Regions from separate parts of the Anoxybacillus sp. UARK-01 genome, predicted to be linked through region 4. Evidence: riboswitches for the same ligand, from Rfam matches in the RefSeq annotation. Region 4 holds a riboswitch; each other region holds the start of a gene.
What was found. Region 4 has a riboswitch for S-adenosylmethionine ahead of mtnK (S-methyl-5-thioribose kinase). Riboswitches for the same ligand answer to the same signal wherever they lie in the genome.
Positions count from the first base shown of each region.

Region 1: another riboswitch for S-adenosylmethionine. It lies ahead of B6A27_RS17070 (methionine ABC transporter ATP-binding protein); the one in region 4 lies ahead of mtnK (S-methyl-5-thioribose kinase).
Region 2: another riboswitch for S-adenosylmethionine. It lies ahead of B6A27_RS01510 (YezD family protein); the one in region 4 lies ahead of mtnK (S-methyl-5-thioribose kinase).
Region 3: another riboswitch for S-adenosylmethionine. It lies ahead of B6A27_RS08395 (hypothetical protein); the one in region 4 lies ahead of mtnK (S-methyl-5-thioribose kinase).

Region 1 covers NZ_NASY01000055.1:20,710-22,907, forward strand. Annotated here, with positions in the region: gene B6A27_RS17065 (methionine ABC transporter permease) at 1-210, opposite strand, end outside; gene B6A27_RS17070 (methionine ABC transporter ATP-binding protein) at 203-1,228, opposite strand; SAM riboswitch class I at 1,313-1,420, opposite strand; gene B6A27_RS17075 (O-acetylhomoserine aminocarboxypropyltransferase/cysteine synthase family protein) at 1,856-2,198, opposite strand, start outside.
Region 2 covers NZ_NASY01000013.1:46,540-48,737, reverse strand. Annotated here, with positions in the region: gene B6A27_RS01520 (low molecular weight protein-tyrosine-phosphatase) at 1-179, opposite strand, end outside; gene B6A27_RS01515 (DUF1128 domain-containing protein) at 298-522, shown strand; SAM riboswitch class I at 970-1,083, shown strand; gene B6A27_RS01510 (YezD family protein) at 1,156-1,299, shown strand; gene B6A27_RS01505 (phosphoadenylyl-sulfate reductase) at 1,403-2,107, shown strand; partial or broken gene B6A27_RS01500 (inorganic phosphate transporter) at 2,120-2,198, shown strand, end outside.
Region 3 covers NZ_NASY01000038.1:1,539-3,736, forward strand. Annotated here, with positions in the region: gene B6A27_RS08385 (hypothetical protein) at 1-120, shown strand, start outside; gene B6A27_RS08390 (AraC family transcriptional regulator) at 160-1,083, shown strand; SAM riboswitch class I at 1,227-1,332, shown strand; gene B6A27_RS08395 (hypothetical protein) at 1,382-1,726, shown strand; gene B6A27_RS08400 (hypothetical protein) at 1,758-1,955, shown strand; gene B6A27_RS08405 (diacylglycerol/lipid kinase family protein) at 2,131-2,198, shown strand, end outside.
Region 4 covers NZ_NASY01000057.1:24,421-26,618, forward strand. Annotated here, with positions in the region: gene mtnK (S-methyl-5-thioribose kinase) at 1-758, opposite strand, end outside; SAM riboswitch class I at 850-957, opposite strand; gene B6A27_RS17835 (carbon-nitrogen family hydrolase) at 1,047-1,862, opposite strand; gene B6A27_RS17840 (pyridoxal phosphate-dependent aminotransferase) at 1,958-2,198, shown strand, end outside.

The DNA of each region.
Region 1 (2,198 bases), on a different contig from region 4:
GATAGAACGAAAAATATTAACAAAAGCAGAAACGATTGTATGAATGGCTTTGTTTTCCCAAATATTATCTTTGGATGTTAAAAACAGCAACAATCCTAGAATGAGTCCAAATACAAATGTAAACGCCACGGCAACTCCTGTCATATACAGCGTTTCCGACGCTGCCGCCCAAATCGATTCCCACTGAACGTTAGGAAACATGCTACTCATTCGTCATCACCTCCACACCGACTTGTTGCTGACGAATGTAGTCAAGCGCTCTGGCTACTTCCTCATCCGTTCCACTCATATGAACAAACAGCACTCCATACGAGCCCTGATGGGTTTGTGAAATCTTCCCTTGCAAAATATTAATGGTTATTTCAAAATTTCGGATCAGTTCTGCGATGAGCGGCCGTTCAGTCGCATGGCCAGCAAAAGTAAGCTGGACAACTTTGCCGTTAGGATATTGGTTGAACAAATGAGCAATCGTCCCTTTCGTTTCTTCAGGTTCCGTAATCTGTTGAACAAACCGTTTCGTTATCATCTGTTGCGGATTTTGAAATACATCCAATACCTTTCCTTCTTCGACAATCTTTCCGTTTTCCATTACCGCCACACGATCACATATTTTACGGATTACATGCATTTCATGAGTAATTAATACAATAGTCAATCCGAGGCGCTGATTAATATCAACTAAAAGCTCAAGAATCGAATCTGTCGTTTGCGGATCCAAAGCAGAAGTCGCTTCGTCGCATAACAGCACCTTCGGGTTGTTCGCGAGCGCCCGCGCAATACCGACACGCTGCTTTTGCCCCCCGCTGAGCTGCGATGGATAGGTATTTTCTCTTCCGTGCAGACCCACAAGATGAATGAGTTCATCCGCCCGCTTTAACCGCTGTTCCTTTGGAACTCCAGCAATCTCTAAGGGAAACGCAATATTGTCTCGGACCGTCCTTGACCAAAGCAAATTAAAATGCTGAAAAATCATTCCGATTTCTTGCCGCGCCTTGCGCAATTCTCTTCCTTTAATACTTGCGATGTCTTGACCGGCAACCATCACTCTTCCATTTGTAGGCTTTTCCAAGCCATTTAAAAGACGGATCAGCGAGCTTTTTCCAGCACCGCTATATCCAATAATGCCAAAAATCTCCCCTTCTTTAATGTGCAAATTTACATCATTGACAGCTGTTACCGCTCCCTGGCTTGACGAATATACTTTTGTTACATTTTCTAGCGTAATCAAACGCGATTCACCTTCCTTGTTCCAGCAACTAAAAAACCTTTCTGCTCAAGAGAACAGAAAGGTTTTAATATCTCCCATTTCTGTCTCTTATCTCTCAAAGCGAACGCTTTGTGTGAATTGGCACCATTTCAGTCGAATGCTGACGGTTGCCGGGTTTCATAGGGCACATCCCTCCACCTCTCTTGATAAGAGCAGCAACGCTCCTTTATTCAGTTAATGCTTTAATTCATCTAAGAATTATACAAATTACAAAAGTGATTCTATCATTCTATAAAGGAAGGTGTCAACAGAAAAATAATTCCTAATCATAGAATCAATACACAAGCGCCGATGATCCATTCAAAATGCTCTGGCTTAACACAACCTTTTCGGCATCTCCCTCGAGCAAAAGCGCCAGCGGGCCCATCTTGCCCACAAAGCGTTCGTTGTTTGACAAAGACATGCTGACAGTGGACAAGCAAAGGGTTTACAGATTATGACGGAAAAACGAGGAATCGGGCGGCGTTAATCGGTTTTTATTGGATCATCACCACGCCTGTTTTTAATATGTTCTAACCTCTCGTTGAAACTATTGTTTTATCAATATGAATGGACTTCATGACCGATTCAATTGTTGACGGCTATTTTCTACACCTCTGAATACAGCGAACGAATTCCTGTGGCAATGGCGATGGCTTGCTCTAAATCCTCAATTAAGTCTTCGACATTTTCGATGCCGACCGATAGACGAATCAAATCTTCCGTAACTCCCGAGGCCTGCAAATCTTCTGGGCTCAACTGCTGATGCGTGGTGCTGGCTGGATGAATAATTAAGCTTTTGGCGTCTCCTACATTGGCCAAGTGCGACCAAAGCTTCACGTTGTTAATGAGAGCCGCTCCCGCTTCTCTTCCTCCTTTAATGCCGAACACCACAACGGCTCCCGCTCCTTTCGGCAAATATTTTTCGGCCAAATTCTTGGCTGGATGCTTT
Region 2 (2,198 bases), on a different contig from region 4:
GTTAAAATGCTTTGCGTTCCTTCATGAGGCGGATTGCCGATATGCCAATTCCCCGTTCCCGCCGAATCGATCATAATTTGATCTTCAAGCCCTTCTTTTTTGACCAAGTCGCGAAAAATGGCTTCAGCCATTGGTGATCGGCAAATATTCCCAAGACAAACAAATAACACTTTAATCATCAAACACATCTCCCTTCGCTATCCATTATAAACAAAATAACAGTATACATGTATATTCTTTCATTCCTTCCATATGGTACAATGACTCTATCCATCAAATTCAGAAAGGATGAGACTTTTGGATTTATCGCAAAAATCTCTTGAAAATATGGAATACATGATTGAAAAAATAAAGGAAAAGCTGAAGGTTCTCAACTTTGATGTGATGAAGTCATCCCATTTTGACGAAACGCTATATGAGGAGTTAAGAGATCTTTATGAAATGGTCATGAGAAAAAGCTCCTTCAGCCCTAATGAAATGCAAGCCATTGTCGAAGAGCTTGGAAATTTACGCAAACGATAATGAAACAAGACAGAGGCTTGTCCATGCTGGAAGCGGCGTCCGCGCCTGCTCCGTTTTTTCTATAAAAAAGGGGCCTCGTCAGCTTTTTAGGCGACAGACAACGTCCAAATGGTCGTTGTCTGTCATTCTTTTAGGCATATTCCCCCGCAGACCCCGCTTAGCAAACAAAGATCGCAGCTAATCGCGGGAAGTGAAATGGAACCATTTTGAAAAATGACTTCCCCCTCTATCTCCCTTCCTATCTTTTTCCATTTTCATAGCGTTCTATATGATGTTATCCCTTTTTCATTCTATATTCCCCATCACATGAATAAACCCCTTCCACCAACACTTCATTAAGAGACAGGAGACTTCTCGACAGATGATGTTCAAACGCAAAAATAAATTCCTATCGAAAAACTCGGGTTGACATTTATTCGAATTATGTTAAAATTTTAGTCAATTACATACTTATCAAGAGTGGGGGAGGGAACTGGCCCAATGAACCCCGGCAACCTACTTCAAATTCATGAAGCAAGGTGCTACGTCCAGCCAAATGGGAACCATTTTGGGAGATAAGGTGAAATAGGCAGCCTCCTTTGTCTTTCCGAAATGGAAAGCTTTTTTATTTATTGACACTAAGGAGGAATCGTAATGGGAAATGACCAGCAAATCGATGCCGTTTTTACTAGAATACAAGAAATGCTGCAGTCAATGAAATTTGGCACGATCACGCTTGTGATCCAAGACGGCAAAGTGATTCAACTTGAAAAAAACGAAAAGATAAGAATTAAATAATAAGGCGCGCTGACTAGACAAACTAGAGGCGGTTTTCCCTTCTATCGTACAGAGCAAGGTGAAAACTGTCTTTTTTTACCACCAAATGAAGGAGGAAGCAACCTTGCTGACTTATGACACATGGAATGGAGAAATGCCATTCTTCTCAATTGACAATGAAACAAAAGGAGCCTCAGACGTTATTCGCTGGGCTTATGAGCATTATGGAGATGAGGTTGTTTATGCCTGTAGCTTCGGTATTGAGGGCATCGTCTTAATCGATCTAATCTCTAAAGTTAAACCGGACGCAACCGTTGTTTTTCTCGATACGGGTCTCCATTTTCGCGAAACATACGAAACAATTGAAAAGGTGCAAAAAAAATATCCTTCGCTTCGCATTGTAATGAAAAAGCCGCGCCTATCGCTAGAAGAGCAGGCAGAACAAATGGGAGAGCAACTATGGGTGCATGAGCCAAATCGCTGCTGTGAAATTCGCAAAATTATCCCGCTTCGCGAAGTCTTGACAGGTGTGCCAGCCTGGATTTCTGGATTGCGCCGTGAGCAGTCTTCCACACGGAGACATGTGGAATTTCTGAATAAAGACCCAAAATTTCAATCTATTAAAATATGTCCGCTGATTCACTGGACTTGGAAAGACGTATGGAACTATGTCTATAAACATCAGCTGCCATACAACGAGCTTCATGATAAAGGCTACCCAAGCATTGGCTGTGAGCCGTGCACATCTCCTGCGCTTGATGCAAATGATTTGCGTTCAGGCAGATGGGCTGGACGTGGAAAAGTCGAATGCGGCCTCCATGAATCATAAGGAGGGGCATACATGCTTTTAGCCGTTGCTTTTGCCGTCTCCTTCTTTTTCGCCATGAATATCGGAGCTAGCGGAGCAGCCGCAGCGATGG
Region 3 (2,198 bases), on a different contig from region 4:
GGCACTTCAAGAACAGTCATTAGAAACGGTGCAATTAGAATTATTTACGAACATAATGGTGTTAGAGTTGCCGCTGAAGAACGAGGGAAAATCGTGATAGCTCCCATGCGATACTATTAGCAAAAGAGTAGGGTTCAGCGAATATTAGGAGGCAATGAAATGAGAAGGGATTATTATGAAAGAATTGAAAGAGCCGTCAAGTATATTCATGATCATTATGACGAGCCTATTCATCTTGATACATTAGCCAACGTTTCCCATTTTTCGAAATATCATTTTAATCGTATCTTCACTTCGGTTGTTGGAATGACACCGATGTCTTATGTGAAAAAAATTCGTCTGCAAAAGTCGGTGTATTACTTAACTGAAACGACTAAATCTATCTTGGAAATCTCCAATCTCTGTGGTTTTGGCTCCGTTTCAAATTTTAATGCTGCTTTTAAACAACATTTTCACATGGTTCCCAGTGACGTAAGAAAAAAACATCAAAATCGCAATATTTCATTAGATATAAGCAAGAATCAAGAAGAATGGTCTGCTCCGATACGTTATACTTACGCTAACCATCATTTATTAAGGAGAATATGGAGCATGAATATAACGATTAAAGAGCTTCCTGACTATGAAGTGGCTTTTGTTAGGCATGTGGGTAGCTATTTAGAAACGTATTATGCATGGAATCAATTAAACGAATGGGCAAACCGAAACGGATTGTATCCGCCAGAGCACGATTTTATTGGCATCTCATTGGATGATCCACTTGTTGTAGAAGAATTTGCTTGCCGCTATGATGCGTGTGTGACGCTGCCGACCGGTTTCAAGGGAGAGGAAGATCCCGATATTCAATATAAAACAATACCTGGCGGATTATATGCCTTATATCAGTTTTACGATACGATTGATAAATTAGCGATTGCGTATCAAAGTTTATTTGGACAGTGGTTGCCAAATAGTGAGTATGATGCGGATGATAGGCCGTGCCTGGAATTTTGTATGAATAATCCAGAAACAGATCCGGAAGGAAAGTGTAAAGTTCATTTATATGTCCCTATAAAAGAAAGGGGATCATCTAGCGGGGGCTAGGAATAGGACGAATGATCTGGCGACGATGGTCGATCGTAAAGAAGAAGTCCTTGTTATTTCGATGTTATAAATCCTGGTTTTTGGAAATTAAAAAATGGTTGTCATTTCCATAAAATAATGGTAGCATAGGAATAACTGAATAAGTCTTATCAAGAGTGAACGAGAGATCGGGCTCAATGACTTCACAGCAACCTGCGCTTGACGCAAGGTGCTCCTACCCGCAAAGCGCTTCGCTTTGAATGATAAGGACGGCTTCAAGCTCTTTTCGCGTCATTCATGGCGGAAAGAGCTTTTTATTTTGGCAGAGCCGTTTGTGACCATCCTTATTGAGAAAGGGGCGAGAATGATGAGCGAAACGATCCGCAGGTACATGGCGTGCCATATGAAAGCTGCTTCATTCGCTTTACATGTTGCCAACGGTGTGAAACGTCAGCTTCGTCAATGGGATTCTACAGCGATTTTTTACATTGATCACCATACGAACTTTTTTCTATTGTATGGGCAAGCATTTGGAAAACCGTTTCAACTGTTACTTACGTTGGCGGAAGTGGAAGTGTTCAAAGCAGAAGAGCCCTATGCGCTCGATCGTTACATTTGGCGGGAGCTAAGAGAGCAAGGGCTGCCGGTCGGGCAGATTGATTAAAAACGTTAGAAAAGAAAAAGGAGAGGGAGCTATGGAAGTCGAAATAGATGAGCATGCTGGTATTCGAGGAAAAGACATGGAAACGAATGTCAGCGGAATGAGATTGACTCAGCGAAATGGGCGGTTCTTGTCTCCTAAATGGCATGTCGCTATGCTCATTGATCCTTTCGAAACCTTTACCTTAGTGAGAGGGAGTGAAACAAGAAAAAGGACGGTTGCCATCGCTTAGGGTACCGCTCATGAGGAAAAACGGTAGGGCCTTTATTTTTTCTTCGGCACGAGCAGCAAATGGCCGGAATTCTCAAATCGGTAAAGTAAAAAGAGAAAAACAAGCGTCCCGATGTAAAGCGGGACCTTGTTTGGGATTTTCATGTTACGATCTTTGATTAGAGGGAACGATCGATATGATCTATTATTTTGTTGTTAATAAAATCTCAGGAAACGGAAAAGGGCTGAAAGTTTGGAAAAAGGT
Region 4 (2,198 bases):
AACTCAGGATCAATGACTTTTGTTTCTGTGTCGCTTGCAAAAATGCTTCCAGTATGTAAATCCCCATGAATGAGCGCATCGGCTTCCGTTAAAAATTTCCGCTTGAGTTTTGCTACTTCAAGATGAAGCGCATCGTCATTCCAAAGAGCCTCTACGTCACGGCGCAACTCCTCTTCAAAATTATTCGTTTCATGGTCGAAAAACGGATCAGTAAAGACGAGATCTTCGGTAATTTTACATAACTCTGGATTGATGAAATTTTGTTGCAGCTGTTTTTTCTGCTGCTGGTTCATGCCAAAGTCCGATGTGTAAAATAACGTTTTAGCGATAAACTCTCCAATGTGCTGGGAAAGAAGCGGATATGTTTTTCCAGCAATGAATCCTTTTCGAGCAATTTGCAGATGCGATAAATCCTCCATCACGGTAATCGCCAACGACTCATCCGAATAGTATACCTTTGGCACGTATTGCGGAACGTAGTCGGCAAACGTGCGCAACGCATGGCTTTCAATGACAGCCCGCTTAAGCGTAAGCGGCCAGCTTTCACCGACGACTTTTGCATATGGTAGCGCTTGTTTAATAATGACTCCTTTCTTTGTTTGGGGATCAAATACATGGAACACAAGATTTAAGTTACCATCGCCAATTTCTTGGCAAATGAATGGTGTTCCTTCCGGAAATAAGCCTAATCGAGCAGCGAGTGCAACCGCTCCTGATTCCGTTAAAGGCTCGTAGACGGATTGTTTAGAATGTGTCATCATTTGTACCCTCCTTATCATTCACTCAATCAATGAAACAATGAAAAAACCTCTTTCGCTTTTCGAAAGAGGTTTGAAGTCGGCTTCTCCCCTCTTATCTCTCAGCGTGTTGCTGCAAGAATTAGCACCGTGCTTAACGTTGGTTAAGTCGGTTGCCGGGCTTCATCGGGCTCGTCCCTCCACCTGCTCTTGATAAGAGTTTGTTCGGTTTTATTCGAATGTTTTTAACAATGCAAAACTTTTTTCAATTCGCTTGATTCGAATCATACATTCGATTTGCCAGTTTTGTCAACTGTTTTTTTGAAAATTTTTTTCGGCCGAAATATAGTGCTCAGGTCGGCGGTCTTGGAAAATAGGAATTTGCTTGCGAACTTCTTTCACTTTTGACAGCTGGATTTCGGCCATAAGAGAGCATGGATTTTCATCGGCTTCGGCGAGGATGACTCCCCATGGATCAATGACAAGTGAATGGCCGGCAAATTGATTGTTCGGATCTTTTCCAGCACGATTGCAGGCGATTACATAGCATTGATTTTCAATCGCGCGCGCTTGCAAAAGGGTTCGCCAATGTTCAAGGCGGGGCTGTGGCCATTCGGCGACCACAAACAATAACTCTGCGCCTTGGATTGTATGGGCGCGAATCCATTCAGGGAAGCGAATGTCATAGCAAATGACTCCCGCGCACAACGTTTGCTCCAAGGTAAATAAGCCGCTCGATTCACCGGATTGTAAATACAAATGCTCATCCATGAGCTGAAAGAGATGGAGTTTGCTGTATTCTCCTACAATGTCGCCGTCTCGATTGACAATGTACATGGTATTGGTGATGCCGGCAGCGGTTTTTTTGGCAATGGAGCCAGCAACAATACAGACGTTGTGCAGGCGTGCGAGCTTGCTAATAAACGATTTGGTATCAGCGCCATTCTCATCAGCAATGTCGTCAAGGCGTGCGAGATCGTATCCGGTTGTCCATAGTTCAGGAAGGACGATGACGTCAACAGAGCTTTGACAAACTTTTTCGATCTCTTGTTGAACGCGGCGTTTATTTTCCGCAGGATTTCCGAAAGCAATATCGAGCTGAAGACAAGCAATTTTTAATGTCATAATCATTCACCCCAAAAAAATGTCTTTACAATTTAATTTTTACGATATATGATGTTTGACTAGAATTTCAAGAATTTTTTGAGTAGGTGAAGCAATTGAAATCATTTGTCCAATCCGAGTTGTTGCAAAGTCTTCCGAAGCAGTTTTTTGCTTCGCTTGTCGACAAAGTAGGAAAAGTGGTGGCTCAAGGACATGATGTAATTAATCTTGGTCAAGGAAATCCTGATCAACCGACGCCTCCGCATATCGTAGAAGCGCTGCAAAAAGCGGCGGCTAATCCAAAATACCATAAGTATTCTCCGTTTCGTGGCTATTCGTTTTTAAAAGAGGCGGTGG